3 regions of the Glutamicibacter sp. NPDC055354 genome follow, and region 3 is predicted to be linked to each of the others. Evidence: riboswitches for the same ligand, from Rfam matches in the RefSeq annotation. Region 3 holds a riboswitch; each other region holds the start of a gene.
What was found. A riboswitch is a leader RNA that binds a small molecule or an ion and turns the genes downstream of it on or off. The one in region 3 is predicted to bind S-adenosylmethionine.
Positions count from the first base shown of each region.

Region 1: another riboswitch for S-adenosylmethionine. It lies ahead of ACWICV_RS10425 (hypothetical protein); the one in region 3 lies ahead of ACWICV_RS15510 (ABC transporter ATP-binding protein).
Region 2: another riboswitch for S-adenosylmethionine. It lies ahead of ACWICV_RS11020 (O-acetylhomoserine aminocarboxypropyltransferase/cysteine synthase family protein); the one in region 3 lies ahead of ACWICV_RS15510 (ABC transporter ATP-binding protein).

Region 1 is NZ_JBSHMB010000002.1:40,906-47,813, forward strand. It holds gene ACWICV_RS10410 (SNF2-related protein) at 1-2,135, opposite strand, end outside; gene ACWICV_RS10415 (LOG family protein) at 2,222-3,412, shown strand; gene ACWICV_RS10420 (VIT1/CCC1 transporter family protein) at 3,476-4,579, opposite strand; gene ACWICV_RS10425 (hypothetical protein) at 4,635-4,901, opposite strand; SAM riboswitch class IV at 4,918-5,031, opposite strand; gene ACWICV_RS10430 (DinB family protein) at 5,099-5,686, opposite strand; gene ACWICV_RS10435 (helix-turn-helix domain-containing protein) at 5,820-6,386, shown strand; gene ACWICV_RS10440 (hypothetical protein) at 6,523-6,908, shown strand, end outside.
Region 2 is NZ_JBSHMB010000002.1:170,376-177,283, forward strand. It holds gene ACWICV_RS11010 (DUF1852 domain-containing protein) at 1-637, opposite strand, end outside; gene ACWICV_RS11015 (LysR family transcriptional regulator) at 761-1,702, shown strand; SAM riboswitch class I at 1,932-2,022, shown strand; gene ACWICV_RS11020 (O-acetylhomoserine aminocarboxypropyltransferase/cysteine synthase family protein) at 2,107-3,414, shown strand; gene ACWICV_RS11025 (cystathionine gamma-synthase) at 3,411-4,616, shown strand; gene ACWICV_RS11030 (PhzF family phenazine biosynthesis protein) at 4,843-5,157, shown strand; gene ACWICV_RS11035 (hypothetical protein) at 5,975-6,214, opposite strand; gene ACWICV_RS11040 (Hsp20/alpha crystallin family protein) at 6,606-6,908, opposite strand, start outside.
Region 3 is NZ_JBSHMB010000004.1:92,932-99,839, forward strand. It holds gene ACWICV_RS15500 (ABC transporter permease) at 1-682, opposite strand, end outside; gene ACWICV_RS15505 (aliphatic sulfonate ABC transporter substrate-binding protein) at 752-1,774, opposite strand; gene ACWICV_RS15510 (ABC transporter ATP-binding protein) at 1,862-2,683, opposite strand; SAM riboswitch class I at 2,689-2,790, opposite strand; SAM riboswitch class I at 3,058-3,149, shown strand; gene ACWICV_RS15515 (acyl-CoA dehydrogenase family protein) at 3,165-4,496, shown strand; gene ACWICV_RS15520 (LLM class flavin-dependent oxidoreductase) at 4,554-5,957, shown strand; gene ggt (gamma-glutamyltransferase) at 6,040-6,908, opposite strand, start outside.

The DNA.
Region 1 (6,908 bases), on a different contig from region 3:
GCGACGACCAAGAACGGCAGACGGGTGCGCTGGGTTGCGGGCAGCTGAGCACATGCCTGCGGATCGGCCCAGAGCTTGTGGGCATGGAGAATCAGGGCAATCGTTTGCAAGGTCTTGCCCAAGCCCATGTCATCGGCGAGGATTCCGCCGAATCCGCCTTCATACAGGCGAGAGAGCCAGTGGAACCCTTCAACCTGGTAAGGGCGCAATTGGGCGTTCAGCGTGTTCGGCACCTGCGCGTGGTGGGCTTCAGCGACCTTGAGCAGTGAACGCATGCGTGCGATAAACAAGTCCGCGCCGTCAATGCCTTCAGCCATCTCATCAAGTTCTTCGAACAATGAGATTTGGAAGACCGTAAGCTTCAGGTCTCCCTCCTTCGGCTTGTCATTCATTGCCTGCGCCTCGTCAACGAGCGCCTTGAGCTTGGCGAACATGGGGTGGTTCAACGAGAACCAAGTGTTATCCGGCAGGCGCAGCTTCATCTGGCCATTGCTCATGGCCTCGACGATCTGCGAGAAAGGAACCTCGTGGTTGCCCACGGTGATCAGCAAGCCAAGGTCCAGCCAGTCGGTCCGTTCATGATTCACGGCATTGATCTTCAGCTGAGGAAGTTCACGCAGCTGACGGAATTTCGGCCGGGTACCCTTCTCAACCAGCTTGACTTCAGGAATGCGTTCCAGCGCGGGGAGGAGCTCGGTGACGAAATCGATGGTGTCATCGCGGGCGTAGAACTTCGGCGACAAGTTGGGATTGCCGCTTTCTTCATGGACCAGGAAAACTTCATGCACTGCGGCCTGAAGCAGTTCCTCGGCCTCAAGGTCATACACTTCCTGGTCGCCAGGGATCCCCGGGTAGAGGATCTGGAAGTCCAGCGCGGCGGTGTCGTTCGGTTCGTTATTCTCGTTGAATTCGCGCTTGTAGACCACGGTCGCCTGCACATAGGGCGGTTTCAAAGCAGGCAATTCCAGCTCGTCGTTAACGCTACGCAGCTCGAAACGGCGGGCCAAACGCGGGTAGGAGGATTCAAAGAAATCGTTGATCTCCGGCCTAGGCACGGTGACCGGACGGCGGTCAACATACCAGCGGCGGTGCGCGTCAGGAATCGGCTCAACACTTGGCGCGAGCCAAATTTCATCAGGCTGAGCCAACTGGGCATAGAAACCATGCTCGGCGATGACACCGCTTGGTGCTTCCGGATCGAGAATGAGATCCTGGTTTGCAATGTGCAGGACACCGTCCAATTGCAGTCGTTGCTCATCCAGGGAGGCCTGCATGCTGAAGCTTGCTGGAGCAACGATGCGCACGCGCTGCTCGGATCGGGTCGTGATCAGCGGAATTCCCAGCTCATCAGCTTGGTCAAGCAGCGGCCAGAGCAGATCGGAAGCGTACTCGTCCAGGAACAGCCAGTCCTCATCCACCTTGAACTGCAGCTGGCTGTCGCTGCGCGCCATGGAGGCAAAGCGGGTAAACCAGTGGTGCTGCGCCCGCAGCAGGTTCCAGCCGTAGGTCTTGAAGCCCAGGGTGGTCCAGCGAAGCTGGCCACGAACCCAACGGCCTTCGGTGTTGCGTACCATTGGGCGCACTCCCAAGCGGAAGCGCTTATTGCGGGTCGGGTGCGGGATGGTTCCGGTCGGCATCCACTGTTGCTGCTGGGTGGCGTCCTTCGAATCGAAGAGCAGGAACTGAAGCGCCATCGGCACTACCGGATCGTGCTGCGAACCAAGCAGGCCATCGGCCGGGCCCGGCTCGGACTCTTCAAACCATGAATCGATTTGCTGCGACCAAACTGTGTTCGGCTTCTCTTCCCGGGCAGGCACGGCGCGTGGCTGGGAAGCGATCTTGTTGGAGACAATAGCCAGTGCCGCGATGTGCGAGCAGATTCCGGGTGCGTCGCAGGTGCACTCGCACGATTCGATCTTCCACTCTCCACCGTCCATGAGGACCTGGATCATCGGAGAATATTCTTCGCCAGAATCGGTGACGGTGCCTTCGATCTGGTGGGTGCTTTCGTCGAATTCCACGTCAACCACGGAATTTGCTTCTGCAGCCAGGTTCTTTCCATAGAAGAAAGGAACGTTGCCCAGAAAAGCCAATAAGTGGCGGGCATCAATGGTTGGTGGAACAGATTCAATCATCCTCTCATCGTTTCACGTTCCGGGCCTTCGCGAAAGTTGAAGGGCCTTTCTGTGAATAATCACTATCTATGACGTAGCGTTGACGCATGTCCCAAGTGTGGCCCTACCTTCCAGCACGCGCAGTGAACATAACGACGCTCGTTGAATTCGACCGTCTCGCAGCCGAAGCGCTGGCTTCCCACCGCGCACGCGGAAAAGGCTGGCGAGTGCACCGTGTTGATCTGCGCGAACGGGATACCGTGCTGGAATCCTTGGATCTTTCCGAAGCGCTATTCATCGATTGCCAGTATTCCGCGCAAGGAGCGCAGATCGTGCAAGCCACTGGCGGGCTGTGCATGAGCTCGGGGGAGGAGCTTCCCTTCGAGACGGTGGCTCGCGGCTTGTATTCGCCGCATGAGTTGTACTCGGGGATCCGGACGCAGACCTACGAGCATGTGCCTGATGCGAAGATCTACGCGTACTCCCAGCAGCATGCAGCGGTGAATTCCGATAGCGATAGCAATGCGCTGGCAAGAACCCTGCATGATCACCACATTGGCCAGGCGCTGGTCTCGGCAGTGTACGAGGGCACGTTCAAGGAAACCCCGATTATCGGGGTGATGGGCGGGCATGCGATGAGCCGGGGCACTGCGCAGTATGCGCAAGCTTTGGAGCTTGGGCGCATGATTACCCGGGCCGGCTACGCGGTCGCCACCGGTGGAGGCCCCGGCGCAATGGAAGCTGCCAATGCCGGTGCGTGGCTGGCCGATTACGGACCAGAAGATGTCGCTACGGCATTGCAGATGCTGGCCGAAGTGCCAGATGCGATCCATCAGCGCACCGGCTGGGCGAGAACTGCGTTGATGGTCAAGGAGCGTTTCCCGAGCCAGCGGCAGTCCCTGGGCGTGCCAACCTGGTTCTACGGCCATGAGCCGCCGAATCTGTTTGCCACCCAGATTGCCAAGTTCTTCGCCAATTCCATTCGTGAAGCGATTCTGCTGGAGCAGTCCAACGGCGGGCTGGTAGTTCTGCCCGGGGCCGCTGGCACGGTGCAGGAAATCTTCCAGGATGCCTGCGAAAACTACTACGCTACCGGTGCTCGCGTGGTGCCGATGGTGCTGATCGGCAAGGACTATTGGACGAGGGATCTGCCTGCTTGGCCGCTGCTTCAGGCCCTGGCCAAGGACCGTGTCATGGAACAGAAGATTGCTCTGGTGGAAACCGCCGAAGAAGCGATGGAGTTCATCCAGAGCATGCAAACCCTGCGCCGGCGTACCCGGCGGCCGGAGAACAGCTAGAGCACGGCATGGAAAATGCCGGTACAGACAGTGCCGTACCGGCAGTCGCAACGTAGCGGGCTACTAGCTGATGCTGACGTCGAAGATCAGGCCCAAGCAGTAGGTGATGGCCGCTGCGCCCCAGCCGATGGCTAGCTGGCGCAGGCCGCGCTTGAGTGGCGAGGCACCGGAGAGCAGGCCTACGATCCCGCCGGTGATCATCAGGGCCAATCCCACCAGGACTACCGAGACGATGATCGCGGTCATGCCGGACAGGCCAAGGATATACGGCAGGATCGGCACCACAGCACCGGAAGCAAAGAGGAAGAACGAGGTGGCCGCCGCACCGGTGGCCGAACCCAGCTCCTGGTGCTCCTTCTCGAGTTCTTCGCCGCGACCCTCTGGGTTCAGCGAGAAGTCGGGGTTGCAATCGCAGGTGAACAGGCCCATGCGTTCGGCGGCCCGGTGCTCGGCATCTTCATCGCTCATGCCGCGGGCCTTATAGATTAGCAGCAGCTCGTTGGCGTCCAGATCAAGGTTCGGGGCCGCTGTCAGCGTGACCTGGGTTGGGCGTGAAGCTGTCAGCAGCTCGCGCTGGGAACGCACCGAAACGTATTCGCCAGCTGCCATGGACAGTGCACCGGCCAGCAAGCCGGCAATGCCGGAGAACAGCACGAAGGTCGCTGAAACACCGGTCGCACCGATGCCCATGATCAACGCGAGATTGGAAACCAGCCCGTCGTTGGCGCCGAAGACCGCAGCACGGAAGTTGCCCGAAAGGCGCGCACGGCCTGCTGTAGCAAGCGCGCGAACGACTTCTTCGTGGACCTGTTCGTCGGCCGCCATCTGCGCGGTGGCGTCCTTGTCATCGCGGTAGGGCGAACTGCTCTCGGAGCGCTGGGCCATGGCCAGCACGAAGACCGAACCGAAATGCAATGCCAGGAAACGCAGCATGGTGCGGCGCAGCGACGGGCGGACTTCCTTGACATGTTCGCCGAGCAGGACGCGCCAGTGGGATTCGTGGCGTGCTTCCGCCTCTGCCAGGCCCAGCAGGATTTGCCGTTCCTGCCCGGTTTTCTTTTCCGCGAGGGCCCGGTAGATGGAGCCTTCTGCGACTTCATCAGCGAGATACTTGCGCCATCGCTGGATCTGCGCTTTGGTAGGTTCGGTTGCTGAGTGCTGTGACATCGCGAAGATGACTCTCCTGGAACATGGAGTTTCCCAATGAAACCCGTGGATCGGATCAACTACCCAGTTTAGTCAGGGCTCCTGCACTTGGGAATTTGGCAAGACTAAAAGCAAATCGCTTGCCCGCAGGATCTCCGGCGACTGGCACCACCAGCAGCAATTCAGATGTGGCCGGATCGAAGGTCGGCCGGCGGGCACAACGAGCAATGAGCTGTTCAAGCCTGAGCGGATCTGCAACGTAGCGGGTGCGCCAGCGGCCTTCGGCCTTGAACTGCACTTGGCCGGTCTGGCGGTCGATGACGGGCAGAATCGGATATGCCATGGGACGTCAACTCTCTTGCGAGCTCTTGCCCGTGCACCTGTTGATGCGCGGACCGCTTCCTCATCCGAACCACCCATGAACTTGGGGTTGGTGCGCGGCCAGTCGGAGCTTGGCGCCGCGTCTCGTGAAGCAACATTTCCGATGGTACCGCCGGTGGCAGGGCGCGGTGAAGTCCGAATGCGTAATATGACTGCGGCTCAGCTGCCCGGGGCAAAGGCATTGGCCAGTTGCTGCAGCTTCTCGCGTTGTTCGGCCCATTGCCCCGCGGTGTAGCCGGGCAGCAGATCCAGTTGCGCGGTCCAGCCAGCACGGCCATCGAGCTGCTCGCGGATAATATCCAGATGCCCTGCATGCCGGGAGGTCTCGGCGAGCGCATGGATGAGCAGGTGATCCAAGGTGGTTTTGCCAGCTGGCCCCCACCACGGTACCTCTACGGGACAGTCCAGGGGCAGGTCGCTGATGGCTTCATCGGCGAAGGCGATGGCTTTCCGATACAGGCCGATCAGCTGTTGCGCATCCATATCTGCTGGCGGGAGGAAATCCGCGTCGGGATCATGCGGCGCAATGAATTCGCGAACGTAGCGGTCATCGGCCCTGCGCTTGAGGCAGGTGCCGAAATATTCGTATTCATTGATCGCCAAATGGTGCAGTACTCCCAGGATATGGGTGCCTGTGGGGGTGAGCGGAGTGCGTGCCAGGTGTTCGGCGAGGCCTTCTGCCTTGTAGATCGCATTCTCGCGCGCGTCGTTCAGGTACCCGCAGAGCTTGTCCTTGGTGCTGTCCATGGACAGAGTCTAGTGAGCGCTGCAGCCTCGCGGTAGAGGGCGCGGTGTGTTTACCATTGGTAAACTTGCCCCGCAGGCCTTGAAGCCAAAGTGGTTGCGGTTGTTGCTGCAGAAAACGTCGAGGAGCCAAACGATGAAAACCTTGCCAGTTGAACCAACCGGTGCTGCGATCAATATCGGTGCGAGGCTGCGCGGGGTGCGCCAGACCCAGCGTATGACCATTGACCAGGTCGCCGAGCTATCCGGACTGACCAAGGGTTTCCTCTCGCGTGTGGAGCGCGACCTGACCAGCCCTTCGGTTTCCACTCTTTTGCGGTTGTGCGAAGTGCTGGGCATGGAGGTCGGTACCCTCTTCGAGGTTCCTGAAACGAAACTGGTCCGACTGGAGCAGGCGCCCCGTGTTTCCCTGGGCGGTGACGGCATCACGGAGCAGCTGGTCACGCCGCGCAGCGAGAAGCGGGTGCAGATGATTCGCGCCGAGATTGCGCCAAAGGGCACCGGTGAAGCGGAACTGTATTCGGTGGATTGCGAGCTGGAAGTGCTGCACGTGATCGCTGGAAAATTCATCCTGGTATTGCCTGATCAGCGCGTAGAACTCGAAGCAGGCGATACGATCACCTTCCCCGGGCGTGAACCGCATAGCTGGGAAAACGATTCTGATGAGGTCGCTGTGGTTACCTGGACGCTGATCCTCTCATGACGCCAAGCCACGGCACTTGCTGCCATGGCACGGCATGCGCAGTGCGGCTGCGCGTTCGTCTGCGGGGAGATGAACCGCGTATTCTAGGAACGATGCGTTGTTCCGGGCGCTCGGGACAATCAGTGATGGGAGAGGCGTGAGGACAGGCGAACCAACCGCTGCGCAAGATCAACTGCGCAGTATCAGCTGGTGGGCTTCGATACTTTTCGGCGTTCTTATTGGCACCACCTTGACCTGGATCCGCACCCAACGCAATTTCTTCTTCATTGGCGCCGCGATTCTGGCCGTCGTCATTGTCACCATTGGCGTGCGGACGATTCGCCGACGGGCACGCTTCCCGGTGATGGCGCAGGCACGCACCTCGTGGGCGTATGTGCTGTGGACCGGTGTCCTGCTGGTCCTGGCCGGACCGATCCAGCTGGTGTACGTAGCTGATGACCTTTCCGAACTGACGATCAAATCGCTGGTCATGTCCGCAGGCTTCTGCCTGGGCATTCACGAGGTCGACCGCGCGCTGGTGAA
Region 2 (6,908 bases), on a different contig from region 3:
CCATTTTCCCGAAGTACGCATCGGTCAATGAATTTTCGTCCTGCTGGTATTCCAAACCGAGCACTGGGTGGCTGTTGCCGGTGCGGAAATAGGTCTTGGAAGTCGAGACGCTGATGCAGATCACCGGTAGCTGCTCAAAACGCTGACCATAGGCCTGCGAGTTAAGGAAGTGCTGGAAAAGTTGCCCGTGGAGATCGCCAAAATCTTCGGGAAGAACTGGGGTGCCGGCGCCACGACTCTGCGCAGGAAGCACCACACTGAAGTCATAGTCGCGGACGTACGACGAAAAATTATTGCCGACTATTCCCTGGGTTCGAGTGCCTAGGAGTTTATCCACGATCGTGGTTTCAAGGACTTCTAAAAGGGGAAATTTCTGGTCGTTATTATCGGCAGTGAAATGCACGTTGGCAGAAATGATTTCCAATTCCAGCGCATATCGGTCTCCTTGGGGATTGTCCCAGTGAGCCAAGGAATTGAAGCGGCGGTTGATCATTGTTAGAGCATTGTTCAGGTTCTCTGCGCGGCGCTCTCCACGCGCCAAATTGGCGAAGTTCGTGGTGGTGCGCGAATTTGCTGACGGGGTGTAATTCTCGTCGAATTTAGTGGTGCTAATGCTGAAGGTCAACGCGTCTGCCATGATGGCCAATCTGTTTCTTTGGGGGCCGTGGTGGGCCGAGGGGAAGTCGATGCGTCAATCATGCAGGGTGATTCTTGATATCGGGTAACTCGATATAACTATGGATTCATATAGACTCTGGCTATGGTTCAGGGAACAAATGGTTTGACGCTGCAGCAACTTCGCTATTTCGTGGCGGTGGCCTCCGAGGGGTCGATTTCGGCTGCCGCCGACCTGATTTACGTCGCACAGCCCAGCATGTCCTCAGCGATGAAGGAGCTTGAATCACGGGTGGGGCGCACCTTGCTGATGCGTTCGGCCAGGGGAGTAACGCTCACCGCCGAAGGCGCCGAATTCCTCGGCTACGCCCGGCAGGTCCTCGAGCAGGTGGAGCTTCTTGAACATCGCTATCTCGGCCGCCCCTCCGCCCGGCGGCTGCTGGGCGTCTCCACCCAGCACTACTCGTTTTCGGTGGATGCTTTTGTTCGGATGGTGCAGGCCAGCGGGGCCGAGGAATACCAGTTTTCGCTGCGCGAGACCCGCACCGAGCAGATCATCGAGGACGTGCGCACGCTGCGCAGCGACATCGGGATCCTGTACCGCAACGACTTCAACCGAAAGGTCATCGACAAGCTGCTGCGCGAATCCCGGCTGGTCTTCCACCCGCTGTTCCTGGCTGATCCGCACATCTTCATCTCGCGCAGCAACCCGCTGGCCACCCGAACCCAGGTCACGCTCGAAGACCTCGAAGACCTGCCCCGGCTGACCTTCGACCAGGGCGCGAATAATTCCTTCTACTTCGCCGAGGAGGTGCTCTCCACGCGCTCCAGCCAACGCGAAATCCAGGTCTCGGACCGCGCCACCATCTTCAACCTCATGATCGGCTTGGGCGGGTACACGATCTCCACCGGCATCATCAGCGACGAGCTGGATCCCTCCATCGTGGCCATCCCGCTGGCCATCGAGGAGCGCATCGAAATCGGCTGGATCGACCACGCCGCTATCCCGCTCACCGACCAGGCCCAGCGCTACCTGCAAGAAGTGCGAACGGTGGTCGCCAGCTTCGGGGTAGAAGTGCTCGGCTGAGCCGCCAGCAGCGTAACCCCCGGTCATCGAGCACCGGCACATCGTCACAAACTTCCAGCAAAACCCCTGCATCACGCCGATTCATCTCAAAAGGTCGCGTCATAAAGTGCTGCCGGCCACCGCGTCATCATGACAACGAGAAGTCATATGAAGCCTGGCGGCCTTGTATGAAGCCGGGCGCCGGATACCGCTTGCACCGTTTGCGGCGGATAGCCAACCATGGAAGAACAACCCATCAAGAGCGGCTGAGAGATCTGGCTCGGAGACGCCGCAGCAACCATCGGGAAACCGAAAGGTGCTACCGCCAGGAACGATGGAGCAGTTCCGAACGCGTTTTTGCGTAGCTTCGTGCCGCCGCACGATGCCAATCGGTGCACTCCCTCGCAGAGAATCGAGGAGGAGCCATGAGCCAGGAAACCGACGCGGTGCACGCAGGGTACCGCCCGAGCGGAGACTTCCGCCCGATGCTGCCGCCACTGCACAATTCCGCGGCCTACCAATTCGCATCGCACGCCGAAGCGGTGGAGAAGTTCGCCCTGCGCCAGGCCGGCTTCACCTACTCGCGCACCGGCAACCCCACCGTTGCGATTCTCGAACAGCGCGTGGCCGCCCTGGAAGGCGGGGCCCACGCGGTGGCCACCGCCACCGGGCAGGCTGCCGTGGCCCTGTCCCTGCTGGCCCTGACCCAGGGACCCAAGCACATTGTGGCTTCCTCCTCGCTCTACGGCGGCACCGTGGATTTGTTCACCGACACCTTCGCCGACTTCGGGATCCGCGTCAGCTTTGTCGACCAAGCCGATCCGGCCGCCTGGGCCGCTGCCATTGAGGAGGACACCCGGGCGTTCTTCTTAGAATCGGTCTCCAACCCGCTGTGCACCGTGGCCGACATCCCGGCCATTGCGGCCATCGCGCACGAGCGCAACATCCCGGTGGTGGTGGACAACACCCTGGCCACCCCGCTGAACGTGCGCCCGCTGGAACTCGGAGCGGACATCGTGGTGCACTCGGCCACCAAGGCTCTGGCCGGGCACGGCTCGGTGCTCGGCGGGATAGTGGTGGATTCGGGAACCTTCGATTTCTCCGATTCCTCCCGCTGGCCGCAGATCGCCGCGCCGCGGGTGCGGCTGAATGGCGCTTCGCTGCTTGAACGCCACGGGCCGGCGGCCTACGCGATGCTGGTTCGTTCCAAGTTCCTGCACGATCTGGGCCCGACCCTCGCACCGGCCAGCGCCCAGGGCATCCTTGCAGGCATCGAGACCCTGCCGGTGCGCGCGGCCCACGTGCAGCGCAGCGTCGCCCGGCTGATCGACGCGCTTGCCGAGTATCCGGGCATTGCCGCCATCCACCACCCCGCGCTGCCCGAGCACCCCAGCCACGAGCTGGCCCGGGCGCTGGCGCCGAAGGGCACCGGCTGCGTGCTGGCCATCGAGCTGGCCCACCCATCCCTGGTTTCCCCGGTCATTGACGGGCTCAAGCTGATCAGCCTGGCCGCGAATGTGGGCGATACCCGCACCATGGTCGCCCACCCGGCCACCATGACGCACTGCCGGCTCTCCGAGGCGCAGCTGGCAGCCGCCGGGCTGAACACCTCGACCCTGCGCCTGTCGGTGGGACTGGAAGACCCAGCCGACCTGCTGGCAGACATCACCCAATCGCTGGATCTCGCGCTGGCCGCAACCACCGCCGACACCAAGGAAGTGAGCTTCGCATGAGCGGCTTCAACACCCTGGCCGTGCACGCCGGCCAGCACAAGGATCCGCACACCGGGGCGGTCGTGCCCCCGATCTACCAGACCAGCACCTTCATCCAGGACGGCATCAACGTGCTGCGTTCCGGGCATGAATACTCCCGCGGCTCGAACCCCACCCGCGACGGATTCCAAGAGCAGCTCACCGCACTGGAAGGCGGGACCGCCGGATTCGCCTTCGCCTCGGGCATCGCCGCCGAAGACGCGCTGCTGCGCGCGGTACTGGCGCCAGGCGACCACATCGTGCTGGGTGCCGACGGCTACGGCGGCACCAACCGGCTGATCTCGAAGCTGCACGGCAAATGGGGGATCACCTCTTCGGCGGTGGACATCACCAATCTGGATGCGGTGCGCGCCGCGATGCGCCCGAACACCGCGCTGCTCTGGGTGGAAACCCCATCCAACCCGCTGCTGGGCATCGCCGACCTGGCCGGCTGGGCGGCCATCGCCCGCGAACACGGCGCCCTGCTGGTCGTGGACAACACCTTCGCCACCCCGTACCTGCAGCGGCCGCTTGACTTCGGAGCGCACGCGGTGGTGCACTCGACCACCAAGTACATTGGGGGGCACTCCGACGTTCTCGGCGGGGCGGTCATCGTGGCAGACTACCTGCACCGCGGCCAATCGTTGGCCGAAGCCGTCGGCTACCAGCAGTTCGCCGGGGGAGCGGTCTCCGGTCCGCAGGATTCCTACCTGGCCGCCCGCGGGCTGAAGACCCTGGGCCTGCGCATGGAACGCCACTGCGCCACCGCAACCACTCTGGCCCGCTGGCTCGATGACCGTCCCGAGGTCGCCCGCGTCTACTATCCCGGGCTGGAAAGCCATCCGGGCCACGAGCTCGCCAAGCGCCAGCAGCGCGGTTTCGGCGGGATCCTCTCACTGCAGCTCTCCGATGAAGCGGCAGCCCGCGCCTTCGCCGAGTCCATGGAATACTTCCAGCTCTCGGTGTCCCTGGGTGGGGTTGAATCCCTGGTCTGCTATCCGCGCGAAATGACCCACGCTTCGCTGATCGGCACACCGCTGGAGATTCCAGCGAACTTGGTCCGCCTCTCGGTGGGCATCGAGGAGCCCGAGGACCTGATTGCCGATCTGGAACGCGGGCTGGCCGCAGCCGCGAAGGCTTCCGAGGCCGACAGCATCCAGCACCGCAGCCTGGCTACCGCCTGACCTGCCGTCGCAGCACGCGGGCCGTCCGCACAGGAAGGCCCGCGTGCAAGACGTCGGCACCGCTTAGCGATTCGCGCCTCCGGGGCACTCCAAGCTTGCAAATCTGGGTTCCAACCTAATGATCTCCGGCATCGCGATCTGCGCCCCTCACGACGATTGCTTTCGAGGAGCCGCCTATGCCGCGAAATCCATTAGTTGGCGATGGCAAGGACGGGGCCGTGGTGCAGTGGGCTCCTCCGAGGAGGTTCAGGCCTTGGAACCCGACTTGCCCAATGCGAAGGTCGGTGCCGTCGGCGCGCACGCCGGGGGATCGCCGCATGCGTTCGAGCTGCACACTTTCTCCCCTGAAGCCAACGTGTTCGAGGATCAGGTATGCGGATCGATGAACGCCTCGGGCGTCCAATGGCTCACCAATACTGCGAAGACACCTGCGAACTATCGAGCCTCCCGGAGAACGCTGATGGGCAGGTCCGGCGAGCACGCAGTCAGATTCCAGGGCAGGATGGTGTGGGCCGGAGGAACGGCCAGTATCCTATACTGAGGCACAACGGCAGTCTGATGACAGTGCGACGTCCATCTGCTCTGAGCAGGCACATCCACGTCAGGAGTTCGCCAGCCGAGACGGCGGAAGATCCTTCGCCCTGGCGCCATGGCTGAAGAGGAAATTCATGCCAAGAACCTCTGTCTGGTACTGGTCTTAGCCGCCGGTCGCAACTAACATTTACCGGCTCCGGCGATAAGCAGGGTCTTTGCATGTCAGAAACGCCGTTTAAAACCAAAATAGGTCGAAGGGCTCAAGGTCCTGTTGTTGCTATGGCAATTATCGGATACGCGCGAGTAAGCCGGCACCAGGGGACCCCAACGCCGCAGGAAGCCAAGATGCGTGCCGCTGGCGCGGAAAAGGTGCTTACCGAGCGCGGGGAATCGAGCCACATCGCCAGCCGGTCGCGATGGGAAGCATGACTGAGATACATGAGGGCCGATAGCAGGCGCGTGATCTGGGCACATCGGATAGCCGGCACCGAACGTACCCTTGAAACGCTCCGCGAGCTGGGAAACCCGGATTAATCCACTCAGTCTCGCCCAACCGCTCCCCGACATCGCGGCGCACACGCCTTTGGGCGATGCCGCAGCAGGGGCACTGACCATGCTGATTCATTTGCGCGTGCTCCACGGTCCGCGAGAACATTCGCAGGATCGCGGAGCACGCGCTGCAGCGGGCCGCCGGCTCGATGACCTATATTCGATCAGTCTCCTAAACACGGTACCTAGCCTCGAAACGCCTATTCCAACACTCGAAGGTCGACGATCACCAGGCAGATAGGTGAATAGTGTGCGGTGGCGGAATGCCTGTGAAGTTATTGAGGCCCCTCCCGGGGTTGGGAACCATACAGTGAGTCGTTGACTTGATCGATCAATTCTTGAATCGCGTGGACTTTGCTCTGCCAGTACTTGTTGTTCTCGCGAGCTTGCGGTCCTTCTGTTTCTTCGTTCAACTCAAGAAGCTCGCTGAAATGGTCTCGGTAGGCGCACAGCGCAGCATTGAGAACTTCGATTTGCTCGTCATTGAGGTGGACGTTGAGCAATGATTCACGCATGGTGCTGATCCTTTCGTTGCCAGGGTGCGTCCGGTGCGTTCCGGACGCACCCCCGAATCAACCACTCCTTAAAAGTTTCCCCGGGAGTCATCTCTTGTTCGGTGGCGAGCGTGAATACACCCGGACGGGACCCGCCCGACGCACTGAACGTTGAATTGTTCGTATTTCGTTAGTTCCTTCCGGGCACCGCTGACTGGGCCGCGGAACATCCTCGATCGAGGTGCAAAGGTGCGATCGAGGCGGCTGATGCTGACGGGAAGCTGTGGATAGCTCGAGCTCGTATATGGCCAGAAGCAACTCGTCATCAGCGACCAGCGGATCAAGTTCCGAATCAATGTGGGCAGACATGACACATCATCTCCGCACAGGCCTCCAAGGGGGCTTTCTTGGGTTAACTGGTGATTTCCTTGGGGTTCTTCTTGCCTTGGCCGACCGCGACCTGAATCCGGCGGGGTTTGGCACTCTCGGCGACAGCGATGTCGACACGTAGCACGCCATCCACGTAGATGGCCCGGATACTTTCAGTGTCCAAATGATCCCCAAGGATAAGTTCCCGGGTGAAATGGCCCCAGAGTCGTTCCGAGCCGGCGATGTGCTGGCGGTCTCCTGGTTTGGCGCGTTCAGCGCGGATGGTCAGGATGTTCTTTTCCACTGCCATGTCGATCTGCTCGGCGTCGACCCCTGGCAGGTCGAA
Region 3 (6,908 bases):
TGGTCATGATTAGGCGGTCCAATCGGCCGTTGTTCTGCGAGTCGGTGAGCAAGAAGCCAAGGCCCATTGACGCGCCGAGGAGTTCGGCTGCGACCAGGAAGAGCCAAGCTTGGGCTAGTGCCAAACGCAGTCCGGAGAAGATCGAAGGGACCACTGCGGGCAGCTGGACCGTGCGCAGCAGCTTCAATCCCTTCAACCCGAAGGCGCGGGCTGCTTCGACCAGGTGGGCATCGACATGGCGCAACGCCAAGGCGACGGTGGTAAAGACCGGGAAGAAGGCACCAATGATCACGAGTGTGACCTTGGAATCTTCACCCATTTTCATCCAGAGCACCAGCAGCGGAACCCAAGCCAAGGAAGGGACTGCACGCAGGGCGCTGATGCTCAGTCCCAGAAATGCATCTGCCAGTTTGGACAGCCCGACAAGCGCACCCAGCGCCAAGCCCAGCAATGATCCGAAGGCGAAACCGAGAAGAACACGCTGAGTGGAGATGCCGATGTGCTTTCCGAGTTCGCCATCCTGGAAGAGCTCACTGGCAGCAGAAACCACTGAACCCGGAGTTGGCAGTGTCCACGGAGCAACGATTCCGGTAACGGTGACAAATTGCCACACAGCCAGGGTGGTCAGCGGCAAGACCAGCGCAAGCAGCCATTTCGGGGCACGCAGGATCGTTGCGGCCATGCTGGCCTTCTGCTTGGCAGGTGTTTGGCTTCCGCGGGTTCCAGCCACGTTAGTGGGACTCATGGCTGGTTACTCTCCGGAGATCTTTGTTGCGTCTGCCTTGACGGCAAACTGGTCATCGATGAGGGTTTCCAGAGCTTCATCAACGGATTCCTGCTCCGAGACATCGCCGCTAGCGACCAGCGTGGGAGCAATCTTGCTCAGGACTCCAGTGAATTTGGCGTCGGGAACTGCCGGAACGTCCAGATTGGAGCGTTCCTCAATGACGGTGGCAGCAACTCCTGGTTCGAGCCCTGCTACGTCGGCCAGGATTTCTGCGGTTTCCTCGGGATTGTCAGCTGCCCAGCCACGAGCCTTTTCGTAGGCATCGACAACGAGCTGGGCGAGTTCGGGGCTCTGCTCAATGAAGTCTTCGCGAGCGTTCAGCGCACCGTAGGTGTTGAAATCCAAGTTCCGGTAAACCAGTTGCGCGCCGTCTTTTTCGGCAGCGGCCATGATCGGATCCAAACCGCTCCAGGCATCAACCGAGCCGTTGGCCAGGGCGGTACGTCCATCGGCATGCTGGAGGTTCTGCAGCTTGATGTCAGCTTCACTCAAGCCCGCGGATTCCAGCGCCTGCAGCAGGAAGAAGTATGGGTCGGTGCCCTTTGTAGCGGCCACGGTCTTGCCAGCGAGATCTTCAACGGACTCGATTTTTGAGTCCCTATCCACTACCAGGGCCGCCCATTCCGGCTGCGAATACAGTGCGATGGTCTTGATGGGTGCACCGTTCGAACGGTTCAGGAGCGCAGCGGAACCGGCTGTGGAACCAACATCGATTGCGTCGGCGCGAAGAGCTTCATTGGCCTTGTTGGAACCAGCGGACTGGATCCATTCGACATTTACGCCCTGCTCCTTGGCGGCTGCTTCCAACCATCCCTTTTCCTTGAGCACCAGGCTCAGCGGGTTGTATGTGGCAAAGTCGATGGACAGGGTCTGACCATCCGAGGAGGCTGTAGCGTTTTCGCCAGCACAGCCGGTCAGGGCAATTGCGCCAACGAGCAAGGCGGCGGCGGACAATGCAGTGCGGCGGGTGAGACGGTTCAAAAGCATGGAGAATCCTAGAATTGTGCGTGCAAGCGGTGTAGGTGAAAGGCAGAGAGGCCGCCGAATGGTTCGGGCCCCACGGCGTGCCCGGGACTAATGGTTGGTTGGGTCGACGCCGAGCAGGCGCAATAGGTGCAGACGATCTGCAACGAACTTTTCATCGGTATGCCGGCGTGGATGCCCAGCTGAGATGGACAGATCTTCGATGACGCCCGCTGCACTATGCCCAGCGCCTCGCCCCAGAACAATCACGCGGTCAGCCAAAGTCAACGCCTCGTCCACATCATGGGTCACCATGAGAACGGTGGTGGGGAACGATGCGTGAATCGAGAGCAGCAGATCCTGCATCTTCAAGCGTGTCAGCGCATCGAGGGCTCCGAAGGGTTCATCAAGAAGCAATACACCCGGGCGCCGAGCCAGCGCGCGAGCCAGCGAAACCCGCTGCGCCATGCCTCCGGAGATCTCTCGTGGGCGCAAGCTGGCTGCATGGCTCAGACCGGTCAGCTCGATCAACTCATCGATCAGCGAGTTGCCGGCGCGCTTATCGGTTTCCGGTGCCAGGCCTAGTGCAATGTTCTGGCGAACCGAGCGCCATGGCAGCAGCCGGGGCTCCTGGAAGGCAACGGCGCATAACTCGTTGATGCCGGTGACCTCGCGGGTGCCGGTGCGGATGGTGCCGGTGGTGGGGTGGTCCAAGCCCGATACTGAACGCAGCAGCGTGGATTTTCCGCAACCGCTGGCTCCAAGAATGGCCACGACTTGACCTGCTGGAATTTGCAGGTTGATATCGGCCAGGACGGTGCGGCTTTCCATCTTGGTGGTGAAGGTCCGCGACACGTTGCTGAACTGCACGTCCAGGGCGCTTGAAGCTGAGACAACGGGAGCTGCCTCGGGCGCTGCAAAGGAAAGAGTCATGTTCATCTCCATCGGTCCTGGCGGTAGCACCGGCCTGCAGAGCAAAACTCCAAAGGTGGTTGCTGCGGCGTCAACGAGCCAGATCTCTCGGCCGCTCGGGATGGTTACGTGTCCATTACAACGAGTCGAACGATTTGAACGCAAATCTCGCGTAATATGAAAAAATCTTCGACAACTACGTCACATTGCCCAGAAATTTCGTTATTTATTTTATTGCAGGCCGGTTTGCTCGACATTAAGCAAAACTTTGCAACTCATCTTCGGCAGGACACGGATTAGGCTGTGAAATTTGAAGATGGGCACTGCCGGCACTGGGACGAAATGTGACTTCGCGGGTTGGAATCACCGGTTTATTACCGTTACAAATGAATTACGACCCATCCAGAGCGGCTGAGAGATCTGGCTCCACGACGCCGCAGCAACCACCCCAATAGCGGGACGGTGCTACCGCCAGGACCGATGGAAAGAATTGAGAACCCTGATGCCTATTGGTGAATCGCACAATGCCCTCGGACTGGACTTCAACCAGCTCAGTGACCCTTCGCAGGCCACCGCAATGGGCCTGGACAAGTTTGAAGAACAGTTGCCGACTAGGCAATTGCTGAAAATCACCCCCGGACCAAGTGCGGATGAGCAATACGACCGGCTGGCCGAAATCTTCCGTCCCGTTTTTGCGCAGATCGCCGCAACCGCCAAGGACCGCGACTTGAACCGCGTGCTTCCTTTCGAGCAGGTAGGCCTGCTGAATCGCGAGCGGTTCGGTGCGTTGCGCCTTTCCGTTGCCGATGGGGGCTACGGCGCACGGCTGGTGGATGTCTTCCGCTTGCTCATCGAGCTGTCCGAGGCGGACTCCCACGTAGGCCAGCTGTGGCGTGCACATGTCGCATTCGTCGAGAACGTCTTGGCGCTGGAGGACGAAGAGCTGCGCAAGAAGTGGGTCGCTCGCATCGCTGCCGGGCAGATTATCGGCAACGCCTACACCGAACGCGGTGGCAACGCCCTGGGCACCTTGAACACCAAGGCCAGCACCGTGGACGGGCGCTGGGTGATCGACGGTGAAAAGTACTACTGCACCGGCACCATTTTTGCCGACTGGACCACCGTTGCCGTGGCCCACCCGGAGCTCGCCGGCCGCCAGATCGCCGTGGTCTCCACCCAGCGCAGCGGCGTCAAGATCCTCGACGACTGGGATGGATTCGGCCAGGGGCTCACCGGAACCGGCACCACCGAATTCCACCAGGTCCCGGTGGATTGCTTCATGCCGCAGCAGACCAATGACTCCGAAGCGGCGATCTTCCAGCTGGTGCTCATGGCCGTGCAGGCCGGCATCGCCCGCGCCGCGCTGAACGACCTGCGTAGCGCGGTGCAGGCGCGCACCCGCATCTTCACCACCGGAACCGGGGTGCCGGTATACCAGGAACCCCAGGTCCTCCAGCTGGTGGGCGAAGTTTCCGCGGAGTCCTTCGCTGCCGACTCCGTGGTGATCGGCGCGGTACTCGAAGTTGAAGCCGCCTTGGGCGACCCGGGACTGAACGACGAAGAACGCTACGCAGTATGCGAGCTGGCCGCCAACCGCGCGCAAACCGTGGTGCAGCCACTGGCCATCGGCGTGACCAGCAAGCTCTTCGACGGACTGGGAGCCTCGTCCACCAGAAGCGGCTGCAACCTGGACCGGCACTGGCGCAATGCGCGCACCATCGCCACGCATAACCCGGCGATCTACAAGGCGCGCATCGTCGGGGACTACGAGATCAACGGTGTCCAGCCGCAGCGGCTGTCCGTCACCGGCGAAGATTCAACCCAGCGGGCTTGAGGGCCTGCGACGCAAACCAGCAACTTTCCACGATTACCGACCTATGGGGGCAAAGCCATGAGCGAGAACAAGCGCGAGATCTTATTCAACGCATTCGACATGAACTGCGTGGTGCACCAGTCGCCGGGCCTGTGGCGCCATCCGCAGGACAAGGCCTCGACCTACAACACCCTGGGCTACTGGACCCACCTGGCCAAGGTGCTGGAAAAGGGGAAGTTCGACGGGCTGTTCCTTGCTGACGTGCTGGGCACCTACGACGTGTACAAGGGCACCAACGTGACCCCGCTGGGCTCCGGCGCGCAGGCACCGGTCAACGACCCGATGATGCTGGTTTCCGCCATGGCCGCTGTGACCCAGAACCTCGGCTTCGGCGTCACCGCAGGTACCGCCTATGAGCACCCGTACGCTTTCGCCCGCCGCTTGGCCACCTTGGACCACCTGACCAACGGCCGCGTGGGCTGGAACGTCGTCACCGGCTACCTGCCATCGGCGGCCCGCAATATGGGCCAGGAAGACCAGATGGAGCACGACGAGCGCTACAACCACGCCGATGAGTACCTCGAGGTGGTCTACAAGCTGCTCGAAGGCTCGTGGGAAGACGACGCGGTGCAGAACAACAAGGCCACCGGCGTCTACACCGACCCGGCCAAGGTGCACCCGATCGAGCACGAGGGCAAGTACTTCAAGGTCCCGGGCATCGCCATCACCGAGCCGTCCACCCAGCGCACCCCGGTGATCTACCAGGCCGGCGCCTCCAAGCGCGGCACCGAGTTCGCCGCGTCGAACGCCGAAGCGATCTTCGTCAATTGCCCCACCCGCGACCTGCTGAAGGAAGCGGTCAGCAAGATCCGTGACGCTGCCGAGGCCGCCGGGCGTGGCCGCTACGACATCAAGGTCTTCGCCATGCAGACCATCATTACCGCCGAAACCACCGAACTGGCCCAGGCGAAGTTCCAGGACTACAGCTCCTACGTGGATATCGAGGGGTCGCTGGCACTGCTGTCCGGCTGGACCGGCATCGACATGTCCGTCTACGGTCCCGACGATGTCATCGGCGACGACGTGAAGTCCAACGCCATCCAGTCCTCGGTGGAAACCTTCAAGAAGGCCAGCGGCGATACCGGCAAGCCGTGGACCATCCGCCAGCTGGCCGAATGGATCGGCGTGGGCGGATTCGGCCCGGTCTCCGTTGGTTCCGGCGCCGAGGTAGCCGAGAAGCTCATCGACTGGGTGGACTACACTGACGTGGACGGCTTCAACCTCGCCTATGCTGTCACTCCGGGCACCTTCGAGGACATCGTCGAGTACGTGGTTCCCGAGCTGCAGGCGCGCGGGGTCTACAAGACCGAATACACCGAGGGCTCGCTGCGCCACAAGATGTTCGGCGCCGGCGACCGCGTGAAGGACACCCACCGCGCAGCCCGGTACAAGATCTCCAACCGGATGGCCGCGCAGGCCTAGGCGCATCGCCTGCTAGCGCAGCAGACAGCGGCCCCCGGCACCTTCGAATGAAGTTGCCGGGGGCCGCCGTCTGCCTGCGGGCCTATTCGGTTGGCTGCAGCACCATGGCTGAACCGCCGCCGCGCCTCGTGGGCTCGGCCGCGGCGGTGAGTGTGCCGTCGGCAGCGATTTCCACCGCTTCAACCGCCCCGATTTCCGCCTGCGGAGTGAAGGAATCCCCAGCTGGCGCGAGCTTGTGCCCGAAGGCTTCGAGCGCCGAACCATGGGCTTGGATGAACTCCGGTTCCGCGGTGACCACTGCCGTATTGCGCTGGGAAGCACGTGGAGCGGCGATGGCTTCGCTGATATCCATGCCCAGATCAATGCGGTTCACCAGGGTCTGCAGCACCGTGGTGATGATGGTTGAACCACCGGGGGAGCCGATGGCCAGCACCGGCTCGCCGTCCTGCAGGACAATGGTCGGAGCCATCGAGGAACGCGGGCGCTTGCCAGGTTCAATGCGGTTCGGATCCTGCGGGTCGTACACCGTGGAGAAATCGGTCAGCTCGTTGTTCAGCAGGAAACCGCGATCGGGGACCACCATACCCGAGCCGCCGGTCTGCTCGATGGTCAACGTGTAGGAAACGGCATTGCCCCAACGGTCCACGACCGACAGATGGGTGGTGGAGATGTTCTCCGTATCCTGCTCCACTACCGGTTCGCTGGTAGCCGCAGGGCATTGGCCATCATAGTTTTCAAGGTTGCCCGGAGCGACCGGCTTCGTTGCGGCCTGATCCGGATCAATGGCGCAGGCACGATCCGCGCCGAATAACTTGTCCGTCAAGGTCCGGGTCGGGACGCTGGTGAACGCGGGGTCGCCGACGTACTTGCCGCGATCAGCGTAGGCGAGCGCAGTTGCCTCGAAATAATGATGCAAGGCATCGGGTTCTTCCATGGCTGGCAAATCGAATT